Regions from separate parts of the Streptomyces sp. NPDC058291 genome, predicted to be linked through region 2. Evidence: predicted binding sites of a transcription regulator. Region 2 holds the regulator's gene; each other region holds the start of a gene.
What was found. Region 2 encodes HrcA, which represses chaperone genes, less so after heat shock. Its sites were predicted from a motif close to TTNGCACTCNGNNNNNCNGAGTGCNAA; they were not measured.
Positions count from the first base shown of each region.

Region 1: the regulator HrcA is predicted to act here: its motif matches at 2,360-2,386, upstream of groL (chaperonin GroEL).
Region 3: the regulator HrcA is predicted to act here: its motif matches at 2,760-2,786, upstream of groES (co-chaperone GroES).

Region 1 is NZ_JBHVYK010000056.1:10,572-14,622, forward strand. It holds gene thrC (threonine synthase) at 1-1,202, shown strand, start outside; gene ACFVYK_RS25335 (MoaD/ThiS family protein) at 1,199-1,474, shown strand; gene ACFVYK_RS25340 (cold-shock protein) at 1,925-2,131, shown strand; gene groL (chaperonin GroEL) at 2,513-4,051, shown strand, end outside.
Region 2 is NZ_JBHVYK010000004.1:143,827-147,877, reverse strand. It holds gene dnaJ (molecular chaperone DnaJ) at 1-657, opposite strand, end outside; gene hrcA (heat-inducible transcriptional repressor HrcA) at 658-1,674, opposite strand; gene ACFVYK_RS03640 (MBL fold metallo-hydrolase) at 1,835-2,560, shown strand; gene ACFVYK_RS03635 (DUF3097 domain-containing protein) at 2,603-3,469, shown strand; gene hemW (radical SAM family heme chaperone HemW) at 3,811-4,051, opposite strand, start outside.
Region 3 is NZ_JBHVYK010000010.1:11,845-15,895, forward strand. It holds gene ACFVYK_RS07235 (ester cyclase) at 1-464, shown strand, start outside; gene groL (chaperonin GroEL) at 567-2,192, opposite strand; gene groES (co-chaperone GroES) at 2,305-2,613, opposite strand; gene ACFVYK_RS07250 (polysaccharide deacetylase family protein) at 2,828-3,610, opposite strand; gene ACFVYK_RS07255 (polysaccharide deacetylase family protein) at 3,757-4,051, opposite strand, start outside.

The DNA.
Region 1 (4,051 bases), on a different contig from region 2:
ACCGCGTCCCCCTCGGCCCGGTCTTCGCCTGCGAGGAGTGTTTCGGCCCGCTCGAGATCGCCTACGACTTCTCCTCCTACGACACGGAGGAGCTCCGCAAGCGCATCGAGGCGGGACCCGCGAACATCTGGCGCTACGCGCCGCTCCTGCCCGTCCCGGCCGACGTGGCGGACAAGCCGAACATCAACCCCGGCTGGACCAAGCTCGTGCAGGCCGACAACCTCGCCCGCGAGCTGGGCGTCGACGCCGGGAAGCTGTTCGTCAAGGACGACTCCGGCAACCCGACGCACTCCTTCAAGGACCGCGTGGTCGCCCAGGCCATCGAGGCCGCCCGCGCGTTCGGCTTCACCACGCTGTCCTGCTCCTCCACCGGCAACCTGGCCGGCGCGGTGGGCGCGGCGGCCGCCCGGGCCGGGTTCCGGTCCTGCGTGTTCATCCCGCACGACCTGGAGCAGGGCAAGGTCGTCATGGCCGCGATCTACGGCGGCGAACTCGTCGGCATCGAGGGCAACTACGACGACGTCAACCGCTTCTGCTCCGAGCTCATCGGCGATGCGGCGGGCGAGGGCTGGGGCTTCGTCAACGTCAACCTGCGGCCGTACTACGCCGAGGGGTCCAAGACGCTGGCCTACGAGATCTGCGAGCAGCTCGGCTGGCGCCTGCCCGACCAGCTCGTCGTGCCGATCGCCTCCGGCTCGCAGCTCACGAAGATCGACAAGGGGCTGCAGGAGCTGATCAAGCTCGGGCTCGTCGAGGACAAGCCGTACAAGATCTTCGGCGCGCAGGCGGAGGGCTGCTCCCCGGTGTCGGTGGCCTACAAGGCCGGGCACGACGTGGTGCGCCCCCAGAAGCCGAACACCATCGCCAAGTCGCTGGCCATCGGCAACCCGGCGGACGGCCCCTACGTCCTCGACATCGCCCGGCGCACCGGCGGCGCGGTGGAGGACGTGAACGACGAGCAGGTCGTCGACGCGATCAAGCTCCTGGCGCGGACCGAGGGCATCTTCGCGGAGACCGCCGGCGGGGTGACGGTGGGCGTGACGCGCAAGCTGATCGAGAACGGTCTCCTCGACCCCACGAAGACGACCGTCGTCCTCAACACGGGCGACGGCCTGAAGACCCTGGACGCGGTGGCCGGCACCGGCCTGACCGCGACCATCCGCCCGACCCTGGACTCTTTCCGAGAGGCTGGCCTCGCATGAGCGTCAACGTCCGCATCCCGACCATCCTGCGCACCTACACGGGCGGCAAGGCCGAGGTCGCCGCCGAGGGGACGACCCTGGGCGAGGTCATCTCCGATCTGGAGAAGAACCACACCGGCATCGCCGCGCGCGTCCTGGACGACCAGGGCAAGCTGCGCCGGTTCGTCAACGTGTACGTGAACGACGACGACGTGCGCTTCGAGCAGGGTCTGGAGACGGCGACGCCCGACGGCGCCGGCGTCTCGATCATCCCCGCCGTGGCCGGTGGCTGACCGCTGTTCCGTACCCGCCGGTAGTAACCGTCGGTAACAGCGATTACCGAGTGTTCATCGAATTGCCCTCTCCGCGATAGAAGCGGAGGGGGCAATTCGATGTGGTTGAGCGCGATACAGTTGGGGAACCCGGTCCGGATCATCGGATCCGGAGCCTTTGATTTCTGCCCCGGCCCGACAAGAAGCAGCCAAAGTGCGTGCTCCTTCTGTGGCTTTTGCGGCTTTTACAGGGCCCGACTTGCCCTGAATTCAGGTGAATTCTCGCCACATTCCGGATCCCTTGCGTCCAGAATTCTCGTCCGACTGACCTGTTGCAGAGGGCAGTTGGACAGATACATTCGGCCGCGGTCGACGCGTTCCGGCGCACGCCCCCAACCAATGGGGGGTGAGGTATGACCCGGATCCGCGAAGTGTGGATCTGTGCAAGGGCCAGTAATAGGGGAGTTAGGCATGGCTCAGGGCACCGTCAAGTGGTTCAACGCGGAGAAGGGGTACGGCTTCATCGCGGTCGACGGTGGTGCGGATGTTTTCGTCCACTACAGCGCGATTCAGATGGACGGCTACCGCACCCTGGAAGAGGGTCAGCGGGTCGATTTCGAGATCTCGCAGGGCCAGAAGGGGCCGCAGGCGGACATGGTCCGACTCGCGACCGGCTGAAGCACGCGCCGACTGACAGCGTCGTTCTTCTGTACATCTGTCGAAGGGCTCGCACCTCCTCGGGGTGCGAGCCCTTCGGTGCGCCCGCGCACGCGCACGTGCCCGCGGCCGGGCACGCCCGCGGCTGGTCGGCGGGCGTGTCCGGAAGGGGGCGCGCGAGGGGTCCGGAAGGGCGTCGTTCTCGGGGAGGCGCTTGCACTCTCAGGGGTCGAGTGCTAATCATTGGCGTTAGCACTCTGAAGGTGAGAGTGACAACGAAGGACCGGGTCGGTGAGGCCCGCAGGCCAGGTGGGGCAAGGAACCACGAGGCCGGCGAGCCGTCCGTCGCGGGCGCCAGCGCGGTCCGGAGCAATCCACCCCAGTCCGGGAGGACCACTTCACATGGCCAAGATCATCGCGTTCGACGAGGAGGCACGGCGCGGCCTCGAGCGCGGCATGAACCAGCTCGCGGACGCCGTGAAGGTGACGCTCGGCCCCAAGGGCCGCAACGTCGTCCTCGAGAAGAAGTGGGGCGCCCCCACGATCACCAACGATGGTGTCTCCATCGCCAAGGAGATCGAGCTCGAGGACCCGTACGAGAAGATCGGCGCCGAGCTGGTCAAGGAAGTCGCGAAGAAGACGGACGACGTAGCCGGTGACGGCACGACGACCGCGACTGTCCTGGCCCAGGCCCTGGTCAAGGAAGGCCTGCGCAACGTCGCCGCCGGCGCCAACCCGATGGCCCTCAAGCGTGGCATCGAGAAGGCCGTCGAGGCCGTCTCCGGCGCCCTGCTGGAGCAGGCGAAGGATGTCGAGACCAAGGAGCAGATCGCTTCCACGGCCTCCATCTCCGCCGCCGACACCCAGATCGGCGAGCTCATCGCCGAGGCCATGGACAAGGTCGGCAAGGAAGGCGTCATCACGGTCGAGGAGTCCCAGACCTTCGGTCTGGAGCTCGAGCTCACCGAGGGCATGCGCTTCGACAAGGGCTACATCTCGGCGTACTTCGCCACCGACATGGAGCGTATGGAGGCCGTCCTCGACGACCCGTACATCCTCATCGCGAACTCCAAGATCGCGAACGTCAAGGACCTGCTCCCGCTCCTCGAGAAGGTCATGCAGTCGGGCAAGCCGCTGCTGATCATCGCCGAGGACGTCGAGGGCGAGGCCCTGTCGACCCTGGTCGTCAACAAGATCCGCGGCACCTTCAAGTCCGTCGCGGTCAAGGCCCCCGGCTTCGGCGACCGCCGCAAGGCGATGCTGAACGACATCGCCATCCTCACCGGTGGCGAGGTCATCTCCGAGGAGGTCGGTCTCAAGCTCGAGAACACGACCATCGACCTGCTCGGCAAGGCCCGCAAGGTCGTCATCACCAAGGACGAGACCACCATCGTCGACGGCGCCGGTTCCTCGGACCAGGTCGCCGGCCGGGTCAACCAGATCCGCGCCGAGATCGAGAACAGCGACTCGGACTACGACCGCGAGAAGCTGCAGGAGCGCCTGGCGAAGCTCGCCGGCGGTGTCGCGGTCATCAAGGCCGGCGCCGCCACCGAGGTGGAGCTCAAGGAGCGCAAGCACCGCATCGAGGACGCCGTCCGCAACGCGAAGGCCGCCGTCGAGGAGGGCATCGTCGCCGGTGGTGGCGTGGCGCTCATCCAGGCTTCCGCCGTCTTCGAGAAGCTGGAGCTCGAGGGTGACGAGGCGACCGGCGCCAACGCCGTGCGCATCGCACTGGAGGCCCCGCTCAAGCAGATCGCCGTCAACGGCGGTCTCGAGGGTGGCGTCGTCGTGGAGAAGGTCCGCAACCTTCCCATCGGCCACGGCCTCAACGCCGCGACCGGTGAGTACGTCGACATGATCGCCGAGGGCATCATCGACCCGGCGAAGGTGACGCGCTCTGCCCTGCAGAACGCCGCCTCCATCGCCGCGCTGTTCCTGACC
Region 2 (4,051 bases):
CGGGATCTTCACCGTCAGCGTGCGCCGCGAGCGCACCCGGCCGTCGCCCGCGCACTCGGGGCACGGGGTCGGGACGACGGTGCCGAAGCCCTGGCACTGCGGGCACGGCCGCGAGGTCATGACCTGGCCGAGGAAGGACCGCGTCACCTGCGACACCTCGCCGCGGCCGCGGCACATGTCACACGTCTGGGCCGTGGTCCCCGGCGCCGCGCCCTCGCCGCTGCAGGTGGTGCAGACGACGGCCGTGTCGACCTGGATGTCCTTGGTGGTGCCGAAGGCGGCCTCTTCGAGGTCGATCTCCAGCCGGATCATCGCGTCCTGGCCGCGCCGGGTGCGCGAACGCGGCCCGCGCTGCGACGCCGTCCCGAAGAACGCGTCCATGATGTCCGAGAAGTTCCCGAAGCCGCCGGCCCCGAAGCCGCCGGCGCCGCCGCCCGACTGGGACAGCGGATCGCCGCCGAGGTCGTAGACCTGCTTCTTCTGCGGGTCCGACAACACCTCGTAAGCGGCGTTGATCTCCTTGAACCGCTCCTGGGTCTTCGGATCCGGGTTGACGTCCGGGTGCAGCTCGCGCGCGAGCCGCCGGAAGGCCTTCTTGATCTCTTCCTGCGACGCATCGCGGCGCACGCCGAGAACGGCGTAGTAGTCCGTGGCCACTTACGACTCCGCCAGGATCTGTCCGACGTACCGTGCCACCGCTCGTACCGCTCCCATCGTTCCCGGGTAATCCATGCGGGTCGGTCCGACCACGCCCAGTTTGGCGACTGCCTCGCTGCCCGAACCGTAGCCGACCGACACCACAGAAGTGGAGTTGAGCCCCTCGTGGGCGATCTCGTGACCGATGCGTACGGTCATGCCCGAATCCCCCGCCTCGCCAAGGAGCTTGAGGAGCACGACCTGCTCCTCCAAGGCCTCCAGGACGGGCCGGATGGTGAGGGGAAAGTCATGTCCGAAGCGAGTGAGATTGGCGGTGCCGCCGATCATCAACCGCTCCTCGTTCTCCTCGACGAGCGTCTCCAGCAGGGTGGAGAGCACCGTCGTGACCGTGCCGCGGTCCTCGGCCTCGAAGGCGTCCGGCAGATCCTCCACCAGACGCGGCACGTCGGCGAACCGGCGGCTCGCGACCCGGCTGTTGAGCCGCGCGCGCAGATCCGCCACCGAGGACTCCCCGAAGGGCGCCGGGCAGTCCACCATCCGCTGCTCGACCCGCCCGGTGTCCGTGATCAGCACGAGCATCAGGCGCGCGGGCGCGAGCGAGAGAAGCTCCACGTGCCGCACGGTCGAACGGGTCAGGGACGGGTACTGCACCACGGCGACCTGCCGGGTGAGCTGCGCGAGCAGCCGTACCGTGCGGGCCACGACGTCGTCGAGGTCGACGGCGCCGTCGAGGAAGTTCTGGATGGCCCGCCGCTCCGGGCCGGTCATGGGCTTGACGCCGGCCAGCTTGTCGACGAACAGCCGGTAGCCCTTGTCCGTGGGGATGCGCCCGGCGCTGGTGTGCGGCTGGGCGATGTACCCCTCGTCCTCCAGGGCGGCCATGTCGTTGCGGACCGTCGCCGGGGACACGCCGAGGTTGTGACGCTCGGTGAGCGCCTTCGACCCCACGGGCTCCTCGGTGCCGACGTAGTCCTGGACGATGGCGCGCAGCACCTGGAGCCTGCGTTCACTCAGCATCCGCGCGCACCTCCAAGATCTCGTCCCCCAGTCCCCTGGGCGTCTCGCCTGGCACTCTTCCTACCCGAGTGCCAGCGTTCCCCGGCCCAGTGTACGGCTGTGGGGTACACCCAGGGCAAGGACGGCCTCTCCTGGACCGTTGTCCAGCTAGCGTCGCGGTATGACGGTGACTTGGGAAGAGCTCGGATGGGAGCGGCTGGCGGCGGGGGTCGGACGGGTGCGGCTGCCGGGCTGGGACTGCACGGCGGGACTGGTCGTCGGGGCGGGCGCGGTGCTGATGGTCGACGCGGGATCCAGCCTGGCCGAGGGGGCGCGGCTGCGGACGCAGGCCGAGGAACTGACCGGCGCGCGTGTGACTCATCTCGCGCTCACCCACCCCCATTTCGACCATGTGTTCGGTGCGGCGGCGTTCGCGGGGGCGGAGGTCTTCGGGGCGGTGGGCTCGGACGCGGTGCCGGGCGAGGAGCTGCGGGCGGACGCGGTGCGCAACGGCCTCGACGAGACGGCGGCGACGGCGGCCGTGGACACGCTCGTCCGCCCCCGCCATCCGGTCTGCGGCGAGTGGACCCTGGACCTGGGCGACGGCCGTCAGGTCCTGCTGGCCAACGTCGGCCCCGCCCACACCGCCCATGACCTCGCGGTGCTGGTCCCCGGCGCCCCCGGCTCGCCGGAGGTGGTGTTCTGCGGCGACCTCGTCGAGGAGTCCGGCGAGCCGCAGGCCGGCCCCGACGCCGTCCCCGCCCGCTGGCCCGCCGCCCTCGACCGTCTGCTGGACCTCGGCGGCGAGGACGCGGTGTACGTGCCCGGCCACGGTGCGGCGGTGGACGCCGCGTTCGTGCGGGCGCAACGCGACGCGCTGGCGGCCCGTTTCGGCGTGTCGCGCTGACCGTGTTCCCGCCGCCCCGCGACTTCTCCTATCGTCATCCGAATGCGCCCACCCGTCTCCCGCCACCGCCCTTCCAGCGAGGGCCCCTCGGGCCCGCGCCCGCGCAGGTATTCCGCCGACCTGACCCCGCCCTGGAAGAAGCCGAAGCCCGTCCCGGAGGTCCCGGCGGACCCGGGCCTGGTGGTGGAGGAGCCCGGCACCGGGTTCTGCGGCGCGGTGATCCGCTGCGAGGCGGGCACGGTGACCCTGGAGGACCGCTTCGGCAAGCACCGGGTGTTCCCGCTGGAACCGGGGGGCTTCCTGCTGGAGGGCCGGACGGTCACGCTCGTCAGACCGGCCTCGGGACCGGCGCGTCCCTCCCGCACCGCCTCCGGCTCGGTCGCCGTCCCCGGCGCCCGCGCCCGTGTCGCCCGCGCCGGACGCATCTACGTGGAGGGCCGGCACGACGCCGAGCTGGTCGAGAAGGTGTGGGGCGACGACCTGCGCGTCGAGGGCGTCGTCGTGGAGTACCTGGGGGGCGTCGACGACCTGCCGTCCATCGTCGCGGAGTTCGCCCCGGGGCCGGACGCGCGGCTCGGGGTCCTGGTGGACCACCTCGTGCCCGGCACCAAGGAGTGGCGCATCGCCCGCTCGGTGAGCAGCGAGCACGCCCTGGTCGTCGGCCACCCCTACATCGACGTCTGGGAGGCCGTGAAGCCGGCGTCCCTGGGCATCGAGTCCTGGCCGCGCGTGCCGCACGGCCAGGACTGGAAGACGGGGGTGTGCCGGGCCCTGGGCTGGCCGTCGGAGAACACGGGTGCGGTGTGGCAGGCGATCCTGAAGCGGGTGGACTCCTACAAGGACCTGGAGCCGGAACTGCTGGGCCGGGTGGAAGAACTGATCGACTTCGTCACCGCTCCGGCCGCGTGAGGACGGGGGCGCCGCTTCCACCGCCCGCCAACGCCCGCCACCGGGCGCTACCGGGCGCCACTCGGCGCTCGACGGACCGAGGAACCCGGACGCGGTCCACGAGGCCCCGGCCCACGGCGAAGACGGGCTCCGGGCCACGAAATCCCGGCGCCACCGGGACCACCGCGAGAACCGGAACCACCGGAACCACCGGGACCACCGGGACCTCCGGGATCACTGTGACCTCCGGGACCCGCTGGGACCGCCGGGACCGCCGGGACCACTGTGACCACCAGGACCGCCGGGACCCGCTGGGACCACCGGGACCACTGTGAGAACCAAGACCACCGCGAGAACCGGGTCTAGTCCACGAGGTCCCGGACCACCGCGTCGGCCAGCAGCCGGCCGCGCAGCGTCAGCACCGCCCGCCCCTCGTCGTACGCGCCCCGCTGGAGAAGCCCCTCGCCGAGCGCACGGCGGGACGCCGCGAGCCCCTCCGGCCGCAGCAGAGCCAGCGGCGCCCCCTCCCGCAGCCGCAGCTCCAGGAGGATCCGCTCGACCCGTCGGTCCTCGTCCGAGAGCACCTCCCGTCCGGCGCCCGGC
Region 3 (4,051 bases), on a different contig from region 2:
AGGAGATGCCGACCTTCACGGACCTCGACGTCGTGCGGGACGAGCAGTTGTCCGCGCGGACGGCACGGCTGTTCTTCGAAACGGTCGGCATGCGGGGCGACCTGCCGCCGCTCGACGGGCTGATCGCCGAGGAGTACCACGACCACGATCCGGCCAACCCGCAGGACACCATGGGGATGGACGCGATGCGGCGGGAGATCGAGGCGTGGCGCGGCGGCTTCGACTTCGCCTTCACGCTCGACGACCAGATCGCCCAGGGCGACCGGGTGTGCAACCGGTGGACCTGGCGCGGCACGCACCGGGGCGACTTCATGGGGATCCCGGCCACCGGCCGGCAGGTCGCCATGACCGGGACGACCGTCTTCCGCTGCCGGGACGACGGGAAGATCGTCGAGGCCTGGTGGCAGTACGACCGGCTCGGGCTGATGGATCAGCTGGGTGCGCTGGACGCGCTGGAGCAGTAGCGGGCCGGCGGCCGCGGCGGCGGCGGCGCACGCACGCCGAAGCCCGGCGCCGCTTGTCAGCGGGGCGCCGGGCCTCGGTACTGCCGTGGGTACCGACCTGGGTCAGTGGGAGTGCCCGTGGGAGTGGCCGCCGGCGGCCGGCTCCTCCTCTTCCTTCTTCTCGACGACGAGGGTCTCGGTCGTCAGGAGGAGGGAGGCGATGGAGGCGGCGTTCTCCAGGGCGGAGCGGGTGACCTTGACCGGGTCGATGACGCCGGCCTTGACCAGGTCGCCGTACTCGCCGGTGGCGGCGTTGAAGCCCTGGCCCTTGTCGAGCTCGGCCACCTTGGCGGTGATGACGTAGCCCTCGAGGCCCGCGTTCTCGGCGATCCAGCGCAGCGGCTCGACGACGGCGCGGCGCACGACGGCGACGCCGGTGGCCTCGTCGCCGGTCTTGCCCAGGCCGCCCTCCAGCACCTTGGCGGCGTGGACCAGAGCGGAACCGCCACCGGAGACGATGCCCTCCTCGACCGCGGCGCGGGTCGCGGAGATGGCGTCCTCCAGACGGTGCTTCTTCTCCTTCAGCTCCACCTCGGTGGCGGCGCCGACCTTGATCACGCACACGCCGCCGGCCAGCTTCGCGAGGCGCTCCTGGAGCTTCTCGCGGTCCCAGTCGGAGTCGGTGTTCTCGATCTCGGCCTTGATCTGGGCGATGCGGCCCACGACGTCACCGGAGTTGCCGCCGCCGTCGACGATGGTGGTGTCGTCCTTGGTGACGGTGACGCGGCGGGCGGAGCCGAGCACGTCGATGCCGACCTGGTCGAGCTTGAGGCCGACCTCCTCGGAGATGACGGTGGCGCCGGTGAGGACGGCCATGTCCTGCAGCATCGCCTTGCGGCGGTCGCCGAAGCCCGGGGCCTTGACCGCGACCGCGTTGAAGGTGCCGCGGATCTTGTTGACGACGAGGGTGGAGAGCGCCTCGCCCTCCAGGTCCTCGGCGATGATCAGCAGCGGCTTGGAGGAGTTGGTCTGGATGACCTTCTCCAGCAGCGGCAGCAGGTCAGCGATCGAGGAGATCTTGCCCTGGTTGATGAGGATGTAGGGGTCCTCCAGGACGGCCTCCATGCGCTCCTGGTCCGTCACGAAGTACGGCGACAGGTAGCCCTTGTCGAAGGCCATGCCCTCGGTGAAGTCCAGCTCCAGACCGAAGGTGTTGGACTCCTCGACGGTGATGACACCGTCCTTGCCGACCTTGTCCATCGCCTCGGCGATGAGCTCGCCGACCTGCTGGTCCTGGGCGGACAGCGCGGCGACGGCCGCGATGTCGGACTTCTCGTCGATGGGGCGGGCGGTGGCCAGCAGCTCCTCGGAGACGGCCTTGACGGCGGCGTCGATGCCCTTCTTCAGGGCGGCCGGAGAGGCGCCGGCGGCTACGTTCTTGAGGCCCTCGCGCACGAGCGCCTGCGCGAGCACGGTGGCGGTGGTCGTACCGTCGCCCGCGATGTCGTTGGTCTTGGTCGCCACCTCCTTCACGAGCTGGGCGCCGAGGTTCTCGTACGGGTCCTCGAGCTCCACCTCACGGGCGATGGTGACGCCGTCGTTGGTGATGGTCGGGGCACCGAACTTCTTGTCGATGACGACGTTGCGGCCCTTGGGGCCGATCGTCACCTTGACGGTGTCGGCAAGCTTGTTGACGCCGCGCTCAAGGGCGCGACGGGCGTCCTCGTCGAACTTCAGGATCTTCGCCATGGGAGCGGTTCAGCCCTCTCGGAAAGCGTGGGAGAAACGAACTGCGCCCCCAGCGCCCGGCTGCACAAAGTAGCGGGGGCCAGGGGCGCAGTTCACTGCAAAACTGGGTGAATTACTTCTCGATGATCGCGAGCACGTCGCGAGCCGAGAGGACGAGGAACTCCTCGCCGTTGTACTTCACCTCGGTGCCGCCGTACTTGCTGTACAGGACGACATCGCCGACCTTGACGTCGAGCGGCAGGCGCTCGCCGTTCTCGAAGCGGCCCGGGCCCACGGCGAGGACGGCGCCCTCCTGGGGCTTCTCCTTCGCGGTGTCCGGGATGACCAGGCCAGAGGCGGTGGTCTGCTCGGCGTCGAGCGGCTGGACCACAATGCGGTCCTCGAGCGGCTTGATGGCAACCTTGGAGCTGGTGGTCGTCACGATCCGACCTCCCCCTTCGGAGATCTCACGGGGTTAACTGTCTGAGGTGGCGACCAGGTGGATCCGTCGTCGCGGGTGCCGGACCTGCCCGTCGCTGTGTTGGCACTCTCCAGTGGTGAGTGCCAGAGCTGAGACTATGACCGCGGTTAGCACTCGGTCAAGCGGAGTGCCAATGCGCGCGGCGCGTCGGCCACATTTTCCGCCGGGGGCGCCCTCAGACGTAGTCCTCCAGGCGGCCCACCGTCAGGCCCTGCCGCTGCAGCCCGCGCAGCAGACGTGCCGTGCGCTCGCGCAGGGCCGAGCCCGTCGGCTCGTCCGGGGCCACGGCGACGATGTCGCCGGGGCTGAGGCGGTGCGGGCCGTACGGGTAGGCGAGCTGGGTGGGGCCCATGGCGGCGCGCCAGCGGACGAGGGCGGTGATGCCGCAGTCGGCGGCGGCGCGCCGGGTGGTGGCGTCGTAGGCGCCGTAGGGCGGACGGAAGAGGCGGGGGCGCAGGCCGAACCGGGATCGGAGCTTGTCCTGCTGGCCGCAGATCTCGGCGCGCTGGCCGGCGTAGGGCAGACCGCGCAGGACCGGGTGGTCCAGGGTGTGGTTCTGGATGCTCGCGCCGACCGACTGCAGCCGGGCGAACTGCGCGTAGCCCGGGCCGACCACGCTGTCGGTGAGGAACATGCTGACCGGCAGGCGCAGTTCGCGGACCATGTCGACGAAGCGCGGGTCGCGTTCCGCCCCGTCGTCGTAGGTGAGGAAGACGACCCTGTCGGTGGTCGGGACGTGGTCGAGGACCGGCGGGAGACCCGTTCCCGGGCTGCCCGGCAGGACGCGGGCGGGATGGGTCGGCGCGGGGGCCGGCGGGGCCGTCAGCCCCCAGCGGAGGTAGGGGGCGGGGGCGGGCTCGTGGACCCGCGCGGCCGCCTTCCGGCCCAGGCGTTCGATCGGGTCGACGGACTGGGCGCAACCGGTCAGGGCCGCCAGGATCAGCAGGACGGCCGTCAGTCCGCGTGTCCCCGGTCCCCACGCCCGCGGTCCCCCGGTCCCCGGTCCCCACGCCTGCGGTCCCTCCGCCCACGGTCCCCCGGTCCCCGGTCCCCACGCCCGCGGTCCCTCCGCCCACGGTCCCCCGGTCCCCGGTCCCCACGCCCTCACAGGTAGTCCTCCAGCCGGGCCACCGCGTAGCCCTTCGCCGTGACCTTGTCCAGGAAGCGGCGCACCATGTCGGGCATCGTGCCCTTCCACTCGCTCCGGCCGCGGAAATGGGTCAGGACGATGTCGCCGGGGTGGAGGTCCCGGTCCGTCTCCCGGTACTCCCAGTGGTCGACGAACACCTCCTCGTCCCAGAGCGGGGCGTAGCGCACGCCGCACGTCTTCGCGGCGCGCAGGGTGTTTTGGTCGTAGTTGCCGAACGGGGGCCGGAAGAGGGCCGGACGGTGGCCGTAG